3 regions of the Bowmanella yangjiangensis genome follow, and region 2 is predicted to be linked to each of the others. Evidence: predicted binding sites of a transcription regulator. Region 2 holds the regulator's gene; each other region holds the start of a gene.
The links. The regulator LexA, encoded in region 2, represses DNA repair genes until DNA is damaged. The targets are predictions, from matches to a motif close to TACTGTATNNNNATACAGTA.
Positions count from the first base shown of each region.

Region 1 (7,075 bases), on a different contig from region 2:
GTCTTTCGCCACGCCCAGCACTTCGTAATAGTCTCGTTTGGACATATTGCTCACTAGCTCCCGAATACAGCTAAATGGGGCCAGCGTAAAATTAACAAGTTACCTTTGGCTAACAGAGTAATTTTACGCTGACCCCACTTAAGCGTGGCCGCATAGGCGGCCACGTTAACAGGACACAAGATTATTATTTCTTGTCGTCTTTGACTTCTTCGAACTCGGCGTCCACAACATCGTCATCCGTGGCTTTTGCAGAAGCCTGACCTTCACCCTCGGCTTGACCTTGGGCAGCTTTGGCCTGAGCGACTTCCATCAATTTGCCGGACGCTTCAATCAAGGCCTGAGTTTTGGCTTCGATTTCTTCTTTGTCCGTACCTTTGATGGCCGTTTCCAGTGCTGACAGGGCTTCTTCAATCTTAGCCTTGTCATCTGCGCCCAAGGCTTCACCGGCTTCTTCTACCTGTTTACGGGTAGCATGCACCAGGCCGTCAGCTTGGTTGCGGGTTTGCACCAGTTCTTCAAACTTCTTGTCGGCTTCAGCATTAGCTTCTGCGTCCTGAACCATCTTGTTGATCTCATCCTCAGACAAACCGCTGGAAGCCTGGATAGTGATCTTCTGTTCTTTACCTGTGTCTTTGTCTTTAGCAGACACGTGCAAGATACCGTCCGCGTCGATATCGAAGGTCACTTCGATTTGCGGTTGACCACGCATGGCAGCACGGATACCTTCCAGGTTGAACTGACCCAGTGATTTGTTACCAGAGGCTTGCTTACGCTCGCCTTGCAGTACGTGTACCGTTACTGCGGACTGGTTATCTTCGGCAGTTGAGAACACCTGCGACTTCTTAGTCGGAATAGTGGTGTTTTTCTCAATCAGCTTAGTCATTACGCCGCCCATGGTTTCGATACCCAAAGACAGAGGGGTAACATCCAACAGTAATACGTCGGTCACATCACCGGCCAGTACACCACCCTGAATTGCAGCACCTACAGCTACCGCTTCATCTGGGTTTACGTCTTTACGCGGCTCTTTACCAAAGAACTCAGTCACGTATTTCTGTACCAGTGGCATACGAGTTTGACCACCGACCAGGATGATATCGTGGATATCACCAACAGACAGGTCAGCATCAGCCAAGGCTTGCTTCACTGGCTCCAAAGACGCCTTAACCATGTCTTCAACCAAAGATTCCAGCTTGGCACGGGTTACCTTGATGGTCAGGTGCTTAGGACCTGAAGCATCAGCCGTAATATACGGCAGGTTCACTTCAGTTTGCTGGGCTGAAGACAGCTCAATCTTGGCTTTTTCACCGGCTTCTTTCAGACGCTGCATAGCCAGCGGGTCTTTACGCAGGTCTATGCCCTGCTCTTTCTTGAATTCATCAACCAGATAAGTGATCAGGCGGTTGTCGAAGTCCTCACCACCTAAGTGAGTGTCACCGTTGGTCGCCAGTACTTCAAAAGTGTGCTCGCCTTCAACTTCATCAATCTCGATGATGGAGATATCAAAAGTACCACCGCCCAAGTCGTATACGGCAACAACGTTGTCGCCTTTCTTACGATCCATACCGTAAGCCAAGGCTGCGGCGGTAGGTTCGTTGATAATACGTTTTACTTCCAGACCGGCGATACGGCCAGCATCTTTAGTCGCCTGACGCTGTGAGTCATTAAAGTAAGCAGGTACGGTAATAACCGCGGCAGTTACTTCTTCGCCCAGATAATCCTCGGCGGTCTTCTTCATCTTTTTCAGCACTTCAGCAGAGATCTGCGGAGGCGCCATTTTCTTATCGTTCACATCGACCCAGGCGTCACCGTTGTCGGCCTTAATAATGCCAAATGGCATGATGTCGATATCGCGCTGAACTTCTTTATCTTCCCAACGACGCCCAATTAAACGCTTAATAGCGAACAAGGTGTTCTTAGGGTTAGTGACCGCCTGACGCTTGGCTGGCTGACCAACCAAGGTTTCACCATCTTTAGTGAAGGCGATGATGGAGGGGGTAGTACGATCCCCTTCCGCATTTTCAATTACACGAGGTTTGTCACCGTCTAACACGGCAACACAAGAGTTGGTTGTACCCAAGTCAATACCAATGATTCTGCCCATGACGTTACTCCGAAAATTCGTTTAAAAACTTATGCTTTCTTTGTGGGGTTTGGCTCGATTGTTTTCAACAAGCGGGCGAAAAAAATTCCCCAAATAAAATGTGTTTATTCGTGAATAATTACACTTGTACGTCCACGCCACCTTCAGGTGCACGAGACACCATGACCATAGCCGGACGTAACAAACGACCATTAATTTCATAACCTTTCTGCATGACTGCTATAACTGAATTAGGCTCAAGCTCGGCACTTTCCTGCATGCCCATGGCTTGATGCAATTCCGGGTTGAACGGCTGTCCTTGCGGATCAATCACCGTCATGCCGAATTTTTCAATAGTCGCAATAAAGGACTTGTGGGTAATGGCGACCCCTTCAACCAGTGACTTAACCGCATCATTGGAGGCATCAGCAACTTGCAGCGCGCGCTCCAGATTATCAATAACGGTTAACAGTTCACCGGCAAATCGCTCAAGCGCAAACTTTCTGGCTTTGTCCACTTCAGCCTCAGCGCGCTTACGGGCATTTTCCATGTCCGCTCTGGCCCGCAGTACAGAATCTTTCTGCTCTGCCAGATTCGATTCTGCTTGTGCCAGGGCATTTTCCAATTCAACAATGCGCTGTTGCTCAGGAGTTTGTTCTGATTGAACTTGCTCTTGAATAACCTCTTCTTGCGCCTGCTGTTCTTGTTGTGGCTGCTGCTCGGTGCTCATTCGCCTCTCCGTAATACCTAAAAGAATGCCAAAAACGATTGGGTAAATGGGGGTGGCAGGTTGTGATTCAAGGGGTAAATCAACATTTCCATGCAAATTATCCGGTTATGCACTTTAAACAGCGACTTTTTGCCGGCTAACCCTTATTATTTTCAAGTAGATAGCATCCCTTTTTAGAACTTCCGAGCATGCACCAACATTTCGACTGTGTCGGCCTTATTGGCAAACCCCACCATCAGGGCACGAGTGAAACCCTTCAAGCCCTCTATGCGTATTTACGCAGCAAAGGCAAACGTGTACTAGTGGAAGAACGTGTTGCCAGCGAATTGAATGTGGAAACACCGGAAGTGATGGACTTGGTTGCTATTGGCGAGCATGCCGATTTAGCCATAGTTGTGGGCGGCGATGGCAATATGCTGGGTGCGGCACGCGTATTATCGCGCTTTAATATCGGGGTGGTCGGCGTTAACCGCGGTAATCTGGGTTTTTTGACCGATATTCACCCAGATAACATCACCACAGAGTTAGATGGCATATTTGCCGGAGACTATGCCACCGAACAGCGCTTTTTACTGGAAGTGGAAGTATTCCGTCATGGGCAGCTTAAAAGCAGCAATGCCGCCGTGAATGAAGCCGTGCTCCACCACGGCAAAGTGGCGCATATGATGGAATTTGAGGTACATATTGATGAGCAGTTTGTATTCAGCCAACGCTCTGACGGTTTAATTGTGGCAACCCCTACTGGGTCAACCGCCTACTCTCTGTCAGGTGGCGGCCCTATTATGACGCCCAATTTGGATGCGCTGTCCTTGGTTCCTATGTTTCCTCATACTCTTAGCAGCCGTCCCATTGTAGTGGATGCAAACAGTGTGGTACGCCTGGTGGTTTCCCACGACAACAGCGAAGCATTGCAAGTCAGTTGTGATGGCCACGTAGTACTCAGTGTATTGCCAGGGGACGAGATTCAACTGCGTAAAAACCCCTATACACTGCGTTTAATCCACCCTAAAAGTTATAACTATTTTAACGTTCTACGTACCAAACTCGGTTGGGGAAGTAAGCTCTATTAGGCCGAGAGATGGTACGTAGAATATTTTTCCATCACCATCTGGACAAGTCAAAATTACTGTATATAGTTACAGCTAACTGTATGGATAAACAGGTGACTATATGCTGCTTCAACTCTCTATACGCAACTTTGCTATTGTCCAGTCGCTGGATATTGAACTACAAAGCGGAATGACCGCCATTACAGGCGAAACCGGTGCAGGTAAATCTATTGCCATTGATGCATTAAGTCTGTGTCTAGGCGATCGAGCAGAAGCCAGCATGGTAAGAAAAGGCGCCGATAAAGCGGAAATTACCGCCTGTTTTGGCTTGCACAATCTCCCCTTAGCGCAGCAATGGCTTGCCACGCAAGAGCTACAAGAAGATGAACCAGAATGCGTAATTCGCCGAGTAATCTCTGCGGAAGGCCGCTCCAAGGCTTATATCAATGGCGCACCAGTTTCCTTACAGCAGCTCAAAAGTCTGGGGCAATATCTGGTAAGTATTCATGGCCAACATGCCCATCAGCAATTGCTAAAGGCAGACGTGCAAAGAGAATTGCTGGATAGTTATGCCAACCACCCTAACTTGCAGCAAGAACTGACCAAGCGTTACCAACTATTGCTGGATACCCGCAAACAATATCAGCAATTGCAGGATAATCAGCAGCATCGGGAAGCTCGGCGACAACTGTTGGAATACCAGGTTCAGGAACTGGACGAATTTGCCATTGAAGATGGTGAATTTGAACAGCTCGAAATCGAGCACAAGCGTTTAAGCCATAGCCAATCTCTGTTGGAGCAATCTCAGCTTAGCTTCCATCAGCTCTATGATGCTGACGATATTAATGCCTTATCTATTATCCAACACGCTATCGACAGGTTGTCAGAACTACAAGCTCACGATGCCAGTCTGACACCTATTATTGAGTTGCTTTCTGAAGCCAATATCCAGGTGGATGAAGCGTCCCAACAACTTCGCGACTATATAGATGACCTGGAAGTTGATCCTTTCAGAATGCAGCAAGTAGAAGCGCGTTTTTCAAGAGCCATGGAATTGGCCAGAAAACACCAGGTTATGCCAGAAGGACTGTATGAATATCATCAGTCCCTGGCGCAGGAATTCTCACAATTACAGCAAGATGACAATCAATTAGAGGCCTTAGCGGCTACCTTGGAGCAACTTAGGCAGGATTACCTTCAAGCAGCAGAAACCTTAAGCCAATCACGACAAAAAGCGGCGACAAAGCTTGCAGATGAAGTACAGCGGGAAATCCGCCAAATGAACATGAATCAGGCGTGTTTTTCCATTCAGGTGCGCTTTGACTCACAGTTAGCGATCAGTCGTCACGGGCAGGATGTCATAGAGTTTATGGTCGCCACAAACCCCGGGCAGCCAGCAGATGCCCTGGAAAAAGTCGCCTCTGGTGGAGAGTTATCCCGTATTGGGCTGGCAGTGCAGGTTATTGCCAGCACTAACCATAAAGTGCCCACCATGATATTTGACGAAGTAGATACAGGCATTAGCGGACCAACAGCATCGGTAGTAGGCCAGCTACTCAGAAAACTGGGCAAGGATGCACAAGTGATGTGTGTGACTCACCTACCTCAGGTAGCCGCTTGTGCTCATCATCAAATGTTGGTGACAAAATTTAGTGATGGCAAAACCACTGAAACACACATGATTCCACTGGAGCAGCAGCAACGTATAGAGGAGCTGGCAAGGTTATTGGCAGGTGATAAGCTAACCGACACCGCTTTGGCTAATGCCAGGGAACTTTTGGGTCTGTAGTTTTTCCAATGCATTGAAAATTTGCTGATGATCCCCATTTATCAACCAGCGAATTATCAGTTTAGTGCGTGGAGGAGCCCGGAACAGGTTGATGCTGTTTCGGGCGCTTCTTTATCCGGTATTTCAGTGTAAGACTGAGCATAAAACCGACTAACTTTGATGTATGGAATTGGACAGCTACAAGCCAACTACGTTAGGATGCAGCCTTCCTCAGAGAACCAGAACAACATGAAGTACAAAAAACTCGCCATCAGCCTTATAGTGTTGGCCAGCCTGCAGGCTTGCAGTAGTTGGATTTACCGTATTGATATTCCTCAGGGTAACTACCTGGATCAAAAAGACGTAGACAAGCTGCGTATTCAGATGACCAAAGAACAGGTAATTTACATTCTTGGTCAACCTGTGGTGAATGATCCCTTCAATCAGGATAAATGGTACTACGTCTATACAATGAAACGTGGCATGAGTGATGAACATATTCGTAAAGAGCTCATCATCTATTTTGATGCAGGTAAGATAAGTAAAGTTGAAGGTGACTTTGACTTACCCGAGACGTTTAATACGCCCCTAGATCAATGATCCTCATTAGCACATCTTCCCGCTAATATTGGCAGGAAGATGTGTTGCTATTCAGCGAATAACGCTATTCCAGCTTTTGCCACACTTCATATTCCTTAACTCCATCGACTAAGCCTTTGTGGTGCCAGTACGTAATGGTACGTCCATACTCTTCTTTGTGCTCTAACCAGCCAGAGAACACAAAGGTTTTACCAATATGTTCAGACCGAGTGCCTTCTTTTATAGATTCGCTATACTGGCTACCTTCAACAATAAAATCTCCCGACAAATACCCCAGAAACACACCATTTTCAGTGTTCGTCAGTGAAAACTTATTATCCAAAACACTCTTTACCGCAACCAAACTACTATTATCTGCAAGTGAAACCTCACCATTATCTCTGGTGTATTGTCCTTTCACGAAATACCAGTTGCCGTTGTAAGGATTTGCTACCGCAGCGGTACTGAGCAAAATTGACAACATTACCAACCAACTTGATTTCATATTTCTTCCTTGTCTTTGATGGTGAGCGCAACACTAAACGCATCGTATGAGAACTTATTCTTGTCCAGAGCGAAGCGAATTAACTCTCCCACCTGTTACTTTATCTGCCCTGCCCTCGTCTTTAGCTTTCTCTGCCCGGCGGCGTCTGGCATCTTTGGGATCTGCGATTAATGGACGGTAAATGGCTATTCTATCGCCATCCTTTGGTTCGTCAGTGAGCTTACAAGTCCGGTACCATATGCCAACCTTGGCTTCATCCAGATTGATATCAGGAAAGCGTTTTAGTATTCCAGAAGCCTTAATAGCTTCATCAACTGTGCACCCTCTCTCTACTATCACTTCCAGTAGGGCTTGCTTATCA
Region 1 covers NZ_JAHDJU010000003.1:312,627-319,701, forward strand. The annotation lists gene dnaJ (molecular chaperone DnaJ) at 1-45, opposite strand, end outside; gene dnaK (molecular chaperone DnaK) at 185-2,104, opposite strand; gene grpE (nucleotide exchange factor GrpE) at 2,223-2,813, opposite strand; gene nadK (NAD(+) kinase) at 3,002-3,883, shown strand; gene recN (DNA repair protein RecN) at 3,984-5,651, shown strand; gene KJY73_RS17010 (outer membrane protein assembly factor BamE) at 5,880-6,230, shown strand; gene KJY73_RS17015 (hypothetical protein) at 6,295-6,714, opposite strand; gene KJY73_RS17020 (RnfH family protein) at 6,769-7,075, opposite strand, start outside.
Region 1: recN (DNA repair protein RecN) is a predicted target of LexA. The motif match lies at 3,958-3,977, and genes of this name have one in related genera.

Region 2 (7,075 bases):
AGTAACTGACGATATCAATAAGACAACAGTGTTGGCTAACGGCAGGCCAAACCAGCCCATGGCTTCTGTGGTAGTTCCATCCGGCGTTTTAACCAGTGGCCACATAGCTTCAAAACCAGGCCACAACACTTCATTGGTCATAGCGTTATTGGATGCACCACCCAACCAAGGCACGGCGATCATGCGGGCGTAAAACAAAGCACCGAAGAAGGCGGCAAAAAACATCACTTCAGAAAAAATAAACCAGCTCATGCCCTGACGATAAGAACGCCCCAACTGATTGGAATGCATCCCGGTCATAGACTCTTCAATCTGATCCCGGAACCAGCCCACCAGCATAATGACTAAGATTGCCAGCCCTGCCAGCAGAGTCCAGCCACCGTAACCATCCTTGCCTTTCGTGGTTTCAATAACAAAGTTACCGGCCCCAACAGCAATTAAAAACAATGCCACAGCACCAACAATGGGCCAGGGGCTCTGTGCTGGTACATAGTATTTTTCGTATTGTTGCTCTGACATCTCGCTCTCCATTTAGCCGCGGTTCATTGCCACAGTCGATGAGGTTTCTGTCACATCGTAAAAAGTGTAAGACAGAGTAAATATTTCAATATCAGCCGGTAGCTGAGGGTCGACATAAAACTGCATAGGCATAACTGCCGATTCACCCGCCAGCAAAGGCTGCTGATTGAAACAAAAACACTCGGTCTTGTTTAAATACAGGGCTGCCGTCCCCGGTGAAACCGAGGGTATAGCCTGCCCAATAATATTCTTGGCGGTAGGGTTATGTACGGTGAACTCCACCGTCTTTAATTCACCAGGGTGCACTTGCACTTGACGGGTACGGGCTGCAAACTCCCAGGGCATGCCAGTATTAGTCCGGGTAATAAACTCCACCGTTATAGTGCGACTGGTGTCTATGTCCTGAACTTCATAAGTAGCAGCGAAAGGGTTGGTTTTGCCGTTAATACCTGTGATGTCACAAAAAACGTCATACAAAGGCACCAGTGCAAAACCAAAACCAAACATGCCCAACACAACAGCTACCAGCTTAATAACTAATCGACTGTTGTTTGGAGGAGTCTGCGCCATAAATTATTTCACCACTGGAGGAGTCTCAAAGGTGTGGTATGGCGCCGGTGAGGGTATCTCCCACTCCAGGCCTTCCGCACCTTCCCACACTCTGTCGGTAGCCGGCTCGCCTTGCTTACGACAGGCTTTGATCAACAGAGCCAGGAAAATAAGCTGTGACAGACCAAAGGCAAAGCCACCGATACTGATCCACTTGTTGAAATCAGCAAACTGCAAGGCATAGTCGGGAATACGTCTTGGCATCCCGGCCAAACCTACAAAGTGCATGGGGAAAAACAGCACATTGACCGAAATCAGCGAGCACCAGAAATGCCACTTTGCCAGCCCCAGGTCGTACATTTTTCCGCACCATTTAGGCAGCCAATAGTAAACCGCCGCCATGATCGAGAATACCGCGCCAGTAACTAAGACGTAGTGGAAATGCGCTACCACGAAATAGGTATCATGGTACTGGAAGTCGACTGGCGTAATCGCCAGCATCAGCCCAGAGAAACCACCTATGGTAAACAGCACAATGAAGGCCAAGGCAAACAGCATGGGGATCTCAAACGTTATCGCCCCTCGCCACATGGTGGCCACCCAGTTAAAGACTTTTACACCGGTCGGCACGGAGATCAGCATAGTGGCGAACATAAAGAACAGTTCAGCAGCGACCGGCATCCCGGTGGTAAACATATGGTGCGCCCAAACGATGAAAGACAGCAGCGCGATGGATGCAGTGGCATAAACCATGGAGGCATAACCAAACAGCGGCTTGCGTGAGAAGGTCGGCACAATCTGCGAGATAATTCCAAACGCCGGCAGAATCATGATGTATACCTCGGGGTGACCGAAGAACCAGAAAATATGCTGGAACAGCACTGGGTCACCACCACCGGCAGCGTTAAAGAAGCTGGTACCGAAGAACTTATCTGTCAAGACCATGGTTACCGCACCGGCCAAAACCGGCATAACCGCGATTAACAAGAAAGCCGTGATCAGCCAGGTCCACACAAACAGCGGCATCTTCATCCATGTCATACCCGGCGCGCGCATGTTGAAGATGGTCACGATAACGTTAATGGCGCCCATGATTGAAGAGGCACCCATAATATGCACAGAGAAAACAAACAACGCGGTACTGTCATTGCTGTAAGTGGTGGACAGCGGTGCGTAGAAGGTCCAACCAAAGTTGGGACCACCACCTTCAAGAAACAAGGAGGACAACAGGATCAGGAATGCAAAAGGCAGGATCCAGAAACTCCAGTTGTTCATCCGTGGCAGGGCCATATCCGGTGCGCCTATCATCAAGGGCACCATCCAGTTGGCCAGACCGGTAAACGCTGGCATAACCGCACCAAAGACCATAATCAGGCCGTGCACTGTGGTCATTTGATTGAAAAAGTTGGGGTCCACCAACTGCAAACCGGGTTGGAACAGCTCGGCGCGGATCACCATAGCCATGGCGCCGCCAATCAGGAACATGATAAAGGCAAACCACAGGTACAGGGTGCCTATGTCTTTATGGTTAGTCGTATATAGCCAACGCTTGATACCGGATGGCTTATGGTCATGATGTTCGTCGTGATGCAGGTGTTCTGCTGCAGTGCTCATCATAATTCTCCTATTTGCCTGTCAGGACAGCGTTAACGTCTTTGGCTTGCACAGTATCACCTGTGTTATTGCCCCATGCGTTGCGCTCAAAGGTAATAACAGCAGCCAGTTCCTTCAGACTTAATTGCTTGCCAAAAGATTGCATAGCAGTACCTGAAACCCCATGCACCACAACATCAATGTGTTTCGTCATATCACCTAACGCAATAGGGCTGCCTTTCAAGCCAGGAAACACACCAGGTAAACCTTCGCCGTTGGGCATATGACAGGCAGCGCAGCTGCTTTGGTAAACCTTTCCACCAAGATCCATCAACTCTGTCATGTCCATATTCATGGCCAAGAGTTTCTGCTCTTCCTCTTTGGCTTTACGCTGAATTGCTTCCTGCTCAGCAATCCAGGCGTCATACTCAGCAGGGGCTTTGGCGACAACCACGACCGGCATAAAACCGTGATCTTTACCGCACAGTTCCGCGCACTGACCACGATAGATGCCAGGTTGATTAACCCTGGTCCAGGCTTCGTTAATAAAGCCGGGGTTAGCGTCTTTTTTCACCGCAAAATCTGGTACCCACCAGGAATGAATAACATCATCGGAGGTCACCAAAAAACGTACTTTTTTGTCGGTAGGGATCACCAATGGTTTATCTACTTCAAGGAGGTAGTTTTCACCTTTATTGAATTTGTTACGAATTTGCTCGGGCTGAGTGGCCAACACAGAGTAATACTCAACGTCGTTTTCCATGTACTTGTAGTGCCACTTCCATTGTGACCCGGTTACCAACACTGTCACGTCGGCTTTGCTGGTGTCTTCCATAGCAATCAGAGTATTCGCTGCGGGTACTGCGATAGCGATAAGAATTAGAAAAGGCACCACGGTCCACGCCACTTCCACCTTTACACTTTCGTGGAAATTAGCTGGCTTCACCCCACGGGATTTGCGGTGAAAAATCAGCGCAATAAACATGGCACCAAACACCACAATGCCAATCACAACGCAAATATAGAAAATGGTCATATGCAGGTCGTAGACCTGCGAACTGATATCGGTAACCCCTTTGCGCAAATTTAGCTGGGAGGGCTGCGCCATAGCGCCGACACTCAGCAAGGTCGCAAGCATTGCGGTCAACAAACCTCTGGCCACGTGACGTCTCCTCTGTCAAAACGTAAAAATTCCGCCAGCAAACTGTCGGAACAAAAAGGTGTCGCTGGATATAAAATGACACCCTATTGTTATTTTTTTGTTAAAGGCAGTACAAGAATTACCCAACTGGTTACTTCCCGTCCAGTGATTTCTGACTAATTAACGGTCAAGCGGTTATTTTTTAAACAAAGGTGGCAGCTTCAGGGGTAAAAGCTAACTCGTTAATTTCTGGAAATTTTTATAAGATGAGGCGGTATTAGTAGCTTGTCTGCCTGCCAATAGGCGTTTAGCAGGAAGGAATGGTAAATAGTTAAATAAATCTACAAAAGTAACTGAACCACCATTGGATATCGCAGCGCTCTGACCTCCGGTTTCGCAGCATCTTTGGATGTAAAAATCCACCTGCATAGCAGGTGGCTTTGCTTAAGGGCACCCTAGAAGGGTGCCTTTCTACTCAAGAAAGTGCTAAGTGCTGTTGACGCTCCTCTTCCTCTTTGGCTTGTTTATCCTGATACTTCACATAACGGCGAATGATGTCTTCGTTAGCACCTACCGAATCGACAAAGTATCCTCTTTGCCAAAAATGGTTTCCCCACAATTTCTTCTTCCGCAGATAAGGGAATTTGTTGAACAATCTGATGGCTGTTCGACCTTTTAATGTCCCCATCAACTCTGACACGCTTAAACTCGGTGGCGTTCTCACCGCCAAGTGAACATGGTCAACTTGAAAATTCAGTTCAACCACCACACACTTTTTCATGCTGCAAAAGACATAGATACTTCGGTAAAGCTCTTTGCCTACCTGACCTTTCAAAATCTTGTATCTATACTTCGGCGTCCACACGATGTGATACTGACAACGATAGAATACGTGTGAGGCGGATTCATATCGGCTCATGCTATTTACTCCTTTTATTTGCTGGTAACAAACAAAAGTCAGTATCTAGCATGAGCACTCTACGGGCACAGCCCCGACTGGACGATCACCACCTCCATAGGAGGTGGTTTAAGACTGACAATAAAAAACCCGGCGATTGCCGGGTTGTGAGGAAGTCGGTGTTTTTTGACTTACATCCAGTCACTGTTGCGAATCACACCCACGGCTATACCTTCAATAGAAAAAGGCTGAGTGGCCAAATCAACTTTGATCGGTGCGAATTCCTCGTTTTCTGCATGCAACAGTATTTCGCTACGACCTCGCCGCTCAATACGTTTCACTGTCACCTCATCATCAACCCTGGCCACCACAACCTGGCCGTTATGTACATCCAAGGTTCGGTGCACCGCCAATAAATCACCATCCATAATGCCGATATCTTTCATACTCATGCCGTTAACCCTAAGCAGAAAATCCGCCTTAGGTTTAAACAGATCAGGATCCACCTTGTAGTGAGTTTCCACATGCTGCTGCGCCAGTATAGGCTCGCCAGCGGCAACCCGCCCAATTAACGGCAGCCCTTCATCCAGTTCCTGAGCATCCAATGGAATATTCAGCTTTATGCCTCGGGATGTGCCTGGCAGGATGTCTATAACCCCTTTGCGCGACAAGGCTTTAAGATGTTCTTCAGCCGCATTGGCTGAACGAAACCCCAGCTGTTTGGCAATTTCCGCCCGGGTGGGTGGCATGCCAGTGTGAGCCATGGTGTCTTTTATCAGTTGCAGAACTTCTTCCTGCCTGGGAGTTAATGGACGCATAAGCCTGTTTTTCCATACAGTTTTACTGTCAGTATATCCAGTTACACAAGGATAGCAACTCCCATGAGCCTTTTGCCCATGTGAACGCAAGATTGTCACCAACAGCGCCCGGGAAAAGGACAATCAGGCACGAAAATGCTATGCTTCGCGCACTTTTAGCTGAGGATCCGTCACGATGTTCTGGTTGCACAAGTTGCTGCTGAGCCTGTTTAAATACCCAACCCGCTTACTGGTCAAAACCAAAAGCATTCCAGCTGATATTCATCAAGAGCTGGGTATCAATCGGGATAAGCCCATCATTTATCTGCTGCATACGCACTCAGCCACCGACTTGATTGCACTGCAAAAAGCCACCGAACAAAGCGGACTTCCAGATCCTCTGCAGCCAGTATTCCTGGATGGCAAGCCCTTCCATGCGCACCTTTGTCTGGAAGAGCCACAAGGGTTAATTAGCCGTAAGATACAGAGTATTAAAATCGCCCAGCACTTTGTTGACATACTAAAAATGCAGCGGGATAACCCCGAGCTGGATGTACAAATTGTGCCAGCTTCTATTTTCTGGGGTCGTGCTCCGGAAAAATCCAAGCCAGGCTGGGCTGACTTGTTAGCAGATAGAGCCTCCCCAAGCTGGTTGCGTAAATTGTTCATTGTGTTATTTCTCGGCCGTGACAACTTTGTGTATTTCAGTCGAGCGGTATCGTCCCAACGTATGGCTCAGGAGAAAGGCACCGACGAAATTATCGCGCATAAGTTAACTCGCGTTGCCCGTACTCACTTCCATCGCCGAATTCAATCCATGACGGGGCCTCAAAGCATAGATCGCCAGCAATTGAACTATGCGATTCTGGGTGCCAGTGCCGTTAAAGAAGCCATCGCTGAAGAACAACAAAGTAAGAAGATCAGTGCCGAGCAAGCCAAACAGCAAGCCGAAAAGTATCTGAAAGAAATTGCCGCTGACTACCGTGAGGGTACCATCCGTCTGGGCGATCGCCTGCTCACCCGAGTCTGGAACAAAATTTATAACGGTATCGAAGTACATAACGCGGCACGTATCCGCGAGCTGGCGCAAAACGGCCACGAAATTATCTATGTGCCCTGTCACCGCAGCCATATGGACTACCTGCTGCTTACCTATGTTATCTACCATGAGGGTCTAGCCACACCCCATATTGCAGCCGGCATCAATCTGAACTTCTGGCCGGTTGGGGGGATATTCCGTCGTGCGGGCGCCTTCTTCCTGCGCCGCAGTTTTGCCGGAAACAAGCTCTACACCGCGGTCTTTCGTGAATATCTTGAGTTCTTGTTTAACCGGGGTGTTCCGGTCAAATATTACCCGGAAGGCGGGCGCAGTCGCACCGGCCGTTTGCTTACACCAAAAACCGGCATGCTGGCCATGACTCTGCAAGCCCTGCTCAAAGGCGTTAAACGCCCAGTGAGTCTGGTACCTGTCTATCTTGGCTATGAGAATGTCATGGAGTTGGGTAGCTACCTGAGCGAGCTGAAAGGCAGCAACAAACAGAAAGAATCTTTTGGTCAGGTATTTACAGCCATCAAGAA
Region 2 covers NZ_JAHDJU010000004.1:34,009-41,083, reverse strand. The annotation lists gene KJY73_RS19710 (cytochrome c oxidase subunit 3) at 1-519, opposite strand, end outside; gene KJY73_RS19705 (cytochrome c oxidase assembly protein) at 532-1,089, opposite strand; gene ctaD (cytochrome c oxidase subunit I) at 1,093-2,682, opposite strand; gene coxB (cytochrome c oxidase subunit II) at 2,693-3,799, opposite strand; gene tnpA (IS200/IS605 family transposase) at 4,278-4,721, opposite strand; gene lexA (transcriptional repressor LexA) at 4,892-5,518, opposite strand; gene plsB (glycerol-3-phosphate 1-O-acyltransferase PlsB) at 5,694-7,075, shown strand, end outside.

Region 3 (7,075 bases), 150 kb from region 2:
TGGAGACCCAGCAACTGGGGCCTTTTGCCGTGGCACCTATGCCCTTTGATCTTAACCCGGCCTATGCGCATCATGATGAATACGTAAAAGACTTCTTGCTGACCTTTGAACAAGGGAATGTGGCCCAGGTTCGTCAGGCTTATCTGAATATTGGCCCACAACCACTGGCACTGGATTCGTTGCAGCAGGGGGAGTCTGGTATTTTGCATGGCAGTCGGCATGGCCAGCATGTGCATGGTATTGCTAAGGCCAGCTTCGATAACAACGACAGAATATGGCTGACCATCGAGGATTGGCAGGGACAGCGCTATCAGGCAGCCTGGGCTTTACCCAGCGAGTTGTTGCAACCCTAGCGGATGGCAAAGAGGCTCGGTAAACTGTGGCCCTTTCGTCAACAAGGAAATGTTAGATGTCGCAGATTGCCATTCCCGCTGAGCAAACCCCACCCGTATCTGATCAAAAACTCGACTATGCGGCTATCCGGCCGCATATGCAGGACGGTGATATTTTGCTGTTTGGTGGTACCAATGCCTTTTCCCGCCTGATTCGCTGGGCTTGTAAGTCTGATTACTCTCATGCGGGTATTGTTGCCTGGTGGGGGGAGCGGTTGATGGTACTGGAAGCCAAAGGCCCTGGCGTGGTGGCCAGTCCTATTTCCGATAACCTTTGTCATTACCCTGGCAATATTGATTATTTCCGGCTGACCCCGGAGCATGCTCTGGACAACGCCGCGCGCAAAAAGATGCTGGATTTTGCTTTGTTGCAGCTCGGCAAAAAATACAACTTCTGGCAGTTGGTGCCGTTCTTTTTCAAGCTGGTGTTTAAGAAGCTGCATAAACATCGGGGCTGGCAAGATCACGATATTGCCAGCAGCTATTTTTGCTCAGAATATGTCTCGGCCATTTACACTAAGGCAGACCGTGATCTGGATATTCTGTATCCCAATCATTTCACCTCGCCACAGGCAATTGGCCAGTCCAAATTACTCGAAAAAGTAGGACGCCTGCGCTGAAGGCTTATTTGCCCGAAGCACCCTGGTAACCCCAGCGGGCCATTAATTGCTGGTCCAGACCTAAGTGGTCGAGAATACGGGCCACCACAAAGTCCACCAGATCGCCAATGGATTGCGGTTGATGATAAAAGCCCGGGCTGGCCGGCATGATGGTGGCGCCAATATTAGACAGCTTAAGCATATTTTCCAGGTGCAGGATGGATAAGGGCATTTCTCTGGGCACCAGAATTAATTGGCCCCTTTCCTTAAGTACCACATCCGCGGCCCGTTCAATCAAATTGTCGCTGGCACCCACAGCAATGGCTGACAAGGTGCCGGTCGAGCAGGGACATACCACCATTTGCTTGGGGGCGGCGGAGCCTGAGGCCACAGGCGAGAACCATTCATCTTTGCCAAATACCCTGATTTGCTCAGGTTGGGCCTGATAGCGCTCAATCAGCCAGGCCGCGGCAGCATCCGGCTTGGCCGGAATCTGCAGGTTTTCTTCGGTGGCCAACACCACTTTGGCGGCCGAAGATATCAGCACAAATACCTGACAATTGGCTTTTACCAGCACGTCCAGCAGGCGCAAGGCATAAGGCGCACCCGAGGCGCCGGTAATAGCCAGAGTAATCTGTCGGTCAAAGGCCATGCTGGTCCTCCAATGCGTTAAGTAGCTTCTGATGCAGACCGCCAAAACCGCCATTACTCATCACCAGAATGTGATCGCCCGGCCTGGCGTCGCGAATGATGGCCGCTTGCAGTGCATTCAGATCGTTGTACACCTGGCTGGGCACGGCGCTGGCCTGACAACTTTGCTGCAACGACCAGCGCAGCCCTTCGGGTTCAAATATAAAGGCGCTGTCTGCTTGTTGCCAGGCATTTGCCAACTGGTCTTTAAAGACACCTTGCTTCATGGTGTTGGAACGGGGTTCCAGCACGGCCAGAATACGGGCCGTGCCAACTTTGGCGCGCAGTCCGGCGATGGTCAGGGCGATGGCGGTAGGGTGATGGGCAAAATCGTCGTATAAGGTGATATCTGCCACCTTGCCTTTGACTTCCATGCGGCGTTTAACGTTTTTAAAACTGTTTAATGCCTCTATGGCTAAAGCAGGTTGTACACCAGCAGGGCGGGCGGCAGCCACCGCCATCAGCGCATTTTGGCGATTGTGTTCGCCTTGCAACTGCCAGTCCACCCGGCCTTGTTTAACGCCACCGAGCAGGATATCGAAGCTACTACCATCGGTTGATACCTCAGCCAGTTGCCATTCTTTGCCGGTGCGCTGAATAGGTGTCCAACAACCCATTTGCAAGCAGTGCTCTACATTTTGGTCTTGAGCTGGAGTAATGACCAGGCCATTGCCCGGCACCATACGCAGCAGGTGATGAAACTGCTTTTGAATTGCCGCCAGGTTGTCGAAGATATCGGCGTGGTCGAATTCCAGGTTGTTGATAATCAGGGTGCGAGGGCGGTAATGAACAAACTTGGAACGCTTGTCGAAAAAGGCACTGTCGTATTCATCTGCCTCTATCACAAAAAAGGGTGAATCGCCCAGGCGAGCGGATATACCAAAGTTTTCCGGTACACCGCCAATCAAGAATCCGGGATTTAGCCCGGCATATTCCAGAACCCAGGCCAGCATACTGGAAGTAGTGGTTTTGCCATGAGTGCCGGACACCGCCAGTACCCAGCGGTCTTTGAGCAGATTCTCCAGCAGCCATTGTGGGCCGCTAGTGTAGGGCAGATTACGGTCCAGTACATATTCCACCGCCGGATTGCCGCGGCTCATGGCATTACCTATTACGACCAAATCCGGCGCCGGTTCCAACTGGGCTGGGTCATAGCCTTGGGTAAGGCTGATGCCCAGTTGTTCAAGCTGGGTACTCATGGGCGGATAAACGTTGGCGTCAGAGCCGGTTACGTGATGGCCGAGCGCTTTAGCCAGTGCAGCGATACCGCCCATAAAGGTGCCGCAAATGCCGAGAATATGTATATGCATAATAAACAGGTCAATTCGAATCTGCGCCAAGCCTATCAGAAAGTTCGACTTTGAATAATACCTGTGGCCCTGCCCGGCGACATCTGTGGTCAAACTGGTTACAATAAAAGAACAAAAATAAAAACAAAGCCCTACGGAGTGATTCCAGGGGCAGTCCCTACATCAATATAAGTTCTCTAAGGTCTGAAGTTTATGAAACGACTCAACACACAATTACAGGAAGACGGTTGTCCCCTCGAGTTGATTCTGCTGATCCGCACCTTGTTGGCGGCGTGCAAGGAAATCTCGTTCCGGGTTAGCCAAGGCGCACTGGCCGGGGTGCTGGGCTCAACCCTGAGTGACAACGTACAGGGTGAGCGGCAGAAAAAGCTGGATGTGATCTCCAACCAGATCCTCAAGGATATCCTCAGCGAGTCAGGTTATGTCAAAGCCATTTCTTCCGAAGAAGAAGACAATGTGATTGGCTGTAACCCAGATGGTAAATACCTGATCAGCTTTGATCCACTGGATGGCTCTTCCAACACCGACATCAACAGCCTAATTGGTACTATTTTCTCTGTGATGCATGCACCGCAATGGATGGAACCTGATGACCCTTCTGCCTTCCTGCAGCCGGGCACGCAACAGGTGGCAGCGGGCTATGTGTTATACGGCCCATCTACCATGCTGGCGATGACCACAGGTCGCGGTACGCATTTATATACCCTGGACAAAACCCACGGTGGCTTCCTGCTGACCCGTAACAATGTGCAGGTACCGAAGGAAACCCAGGAATTTGCTATCAACACCTCTAACCAGCGTCACTGGGAACCTTGCATGCAAGAATACGTGGCTGACCTGCTGGCCGGTGATCAGGGCCCCAGAGGTAAAAATTACAATATGCGCTGGGTAGCGGCGATGGTGGGTGATATTCACCGGGTGCTGTGCCGGGGTGGTATTTTCGCGTACCCCTGGGATAACCGTGAGCCGAACAAGCCAGGTAAGCTGCGTCTGATGTATGAAGCAAACCCTATGGCGTTCCTGATGGAACAAGCTGGTGGCGGCGCATCAACCGGTCGTGGCCGCATTCTGGAAGTGATGCCAACAGATATTCACCAACGCGTACCCGTGCTACTTGGCTCAGCCGACGAAGTACAAGCCTGCGTTAGCTACTATAAAGACTGAGTGGGCAATGCCCACTCCTGTTTAAAGCCGGTGGTTAGGCCTGTTTCTTCTCCAGTCTGACCACCTCGGCTTTTTCTTCTTCCAGCAGGCTGGCCGCTGTGTTGCCCTTCAATAGCCTTGCTACCGCATCTTTGTTCTGCGACAACATAATGGACAGATCTTCCATGACGGACTCTTCCAGCTTAACGCCCTTAGCCTGCATGTAGTCAGCCAGATTGTCGGCAACATCCAACATCTTGTCATAGAGATCCGCTTCTTTCTTGTCTGTTGTCACCAGCTTCTCTACCCCTTTGTGTTCAACCACGTAGCGAATAATTATGGCCATCGTTGTCTCCAGATTGGGAAGTGTTTTAACTAGATTCGGAATTAGGTTAACAATTAACTGTATTTATGTACAGTATTTTGTGAGTAAAATTTTCAGCCTCTGTTAACTGGTGCAAGCTGCAATGTGGTGGGAATAAATCACAAGGGCCGCATAAGCGGCCCTTGTGGCGTTGCATTACAACAGTGGTGCGATAACCAGACTCACAATGGCCATCACGTTGATCAGTATATTCATGGCCGGGCCGGATGTATCTTTGAAAGGGTCGCCCACAGTGTCACCTACCACGACCGCAGCATGCACCGGTGAGCCTTTACCGCCATGATTGCCTTTTTCCACGTACTTTTTAGCGTTGTCCCAGGCACCGCCAGCATTCGCCATCATCAACGCTAAAAGTACGCAGCCAAGCAAAGCGCCGCCTAGCATACCGCCCAAAGCATGGGGGCCGATGCCAAAACCTACCAAAGGGGGCACAGCAACTGCCAGCACACCAGGTAGGATCATTTTCTTCAGGGCTGCGGTGGTGGCGATATCTACGCAACGGGCGGTATCGGGTTTGGCTTCACCTTCCATCAGGCCCTTGATTTCACGGAACTGACGGCGAATTTCATGGATCATCTCAAAGGCGGCATCGCCCACCGCCGTCATGGTAATAGACGCAATCAGGAAAGGCAGAATGCCACCAATAAACATGCCGACCAATACCTCGGGGTTACCCAAATGCAAGGTAAAGCCGGGATAATGGTGGGTCATGGTTTCCACAAAGGCGGCAATTATCGCCAGCGCTGCCAGGGCGGCAGCGCCAATGGCAAAGCCTTTACCTATGGCGGCGGTGGTGTTTCCCAGTTCATCCAGAGAATCGGTAATATCACGGGTTTCTTTGCCAAGGCCGCCCATTTCTGCGATGCCGCCGGCATTATCGGCAACCGGGCCATAGGCATCGATAGCCATGGTGATACCTACGGTGGCCAGCATACCCACAGCAGCAATGCCCACGCCATACAGGCCAGAGAGGCTGGTGGAGATAAAGATGATGGCACTTAAGGTCAGCACAGGGACCACCACGGACTGCATGCCTACCGACAAGCCGGTGATCATCACGGTAGCTGGACCGGTTTCACCGGATTTGGCAATCTTACGCACCGGGGCGGCAGCAGTGTAATACTCGGTGACTAAGCCGATGATAATGCCGCCTACGGCACCTGTTACCACTGAACACCAGACATGGTAGTCAATGCCCACCTGCTGCACCACGAAGTAGGCGGCAACCACAAACAGTACGGCCGCACCAATAGTGCCAGCACGCAGGGCAACATCCGGCTTACTGGCAGACATGGCTTTGACCAGTAAAATGCCCAGCACAGAGCAGAGTAACCCTGTAGATGCCAGGGCCAGGGGCAGGAACATCAGGGATTCGCGGCTGCCCAGATTGCCTAAAACCATAGTGGAGGCAATGGCTATAGTGGCAATCATGGCACCGCAGTAAGACTCAAAGATATCCGAGCCCATGCCTGCTACATCGCCGACGTTGTCACCCACGTTGTCGGCAATTACCCCAGGATTACGTGGGTCGTCTTCGGGAATACCGGCTTCAATTTTACCCACCAGGTCGGCACCCACATCGGCACTCTTAGTGAAAATGCCACCACCGACCCGCGAGAACAGTGCCACACTGGATGCGCCCATACCAAATCCGTGGATAACGTGGGCAGTGGCAGGGTCACCGCCAAACATCCAGTACAGCATACCCAAGCCCAGCAGCCCCATGGACGCTACACAGAGTCCCATAATAGAGCCGCCCATAAAGGCCACAGACAAGGCCGAAGCCGCCCCCTGGTCGTGGGCGGCCTGCGTGGTGCGCACGTTAGCCTTAGTGGCGGTAAACATACCAATATAACCGGCCAAGGCCGAGCACACTGCGCCCACAGTGAAGGCGAGCGCGGTATTTGCGCCCAGTGAGAAATAGAGGGCAATGCCCAGCACCAGAGCAAAGATAAACAGCATTTTATATTCACGGTGCATAAACACCATGGCGCCGAGATGGATTTGGTCAGCAATGGCGGCGATAGCCTCATTGGTGACCGGAATACGTTTAATCAGCAGATAAATGATAAAGGCGAAGGCCAGGCCTACCAGACCTAACACGGGCGGCAAATAGAATAGTTCAGTCATAACTTCCCCAAAATTGAACAGGACATAGCCTGCACAAAGTGCTGGCTATGCAATAGCGGGGCCTGGCTACAACCTCAACAAAGTAGCTAACCCCTTTGTTTTTACTTGGCTTTTTAGCATCAGTCGAAACCACTATAGACGCCAGACAATAGCTTGTCAGCAAGTATTGGTGATTTTTGCCAGAATCAAGGTGAGTAAGGAATCCAAGGTGAAAGGTTGGAAAGCAAGCCGCCTAAGGCAAGTAACGTTAGACCATAGTGGCAATGCATAGCGGCATGAAGGGCGGCTAATATGCCTGCAAACTGTTTATTTGCTGCTTAAAAAACGTATAATCCGCGGCACTTCCCGTTTTGTTTAAATTAAGGACCCATCATGAGTTTGAATGCTGTTCCGGCAGGGAAAAATCTGCCAGAAGAAGTGAATGTA
Region 3 covers NZ_JAHDJU010000004.1:186,016-193,090, forward strand. The annotation lists gene KJY73_RS20430 (hypothetical protein) at 1-353, shown strand, start outside; gene KJY73_RS20435 (YiiX/YebB-like N1pC/P60 family cysteine hydrolase) at 410-1,012, shown strand; gene KJY73_RS20440 (flavin prenyltransferase UbiX) at 1,017-1,643, opposite strand; gene mpl (UDP-N-acetylmuramate:L-alanyl-gamma-D-glutamyl-meso-diaminopimelate ligase) at 1,633-2,991, opposite strand; gene KJY73_RS20450 (class 1 fructose-bisphosphatase) at 3,184-4,155, shown strand; gene KJY73_RS20455 (YebG family protein) at 4,190-4,480, opposite strand; gene KJY73_RS20460 (sodium-translocating pyrophosphatase) at 4,655-6,649, opposite strand; gene ppa (inorganic diphosphatase) at 7,022-7,075, shown strand, end outside.
Region 3: KJY73_RS20455 (YebG family protein) is a predicted target of LexA. The motif match lies at 4,536-4,555, and genes of this name have one in related genera.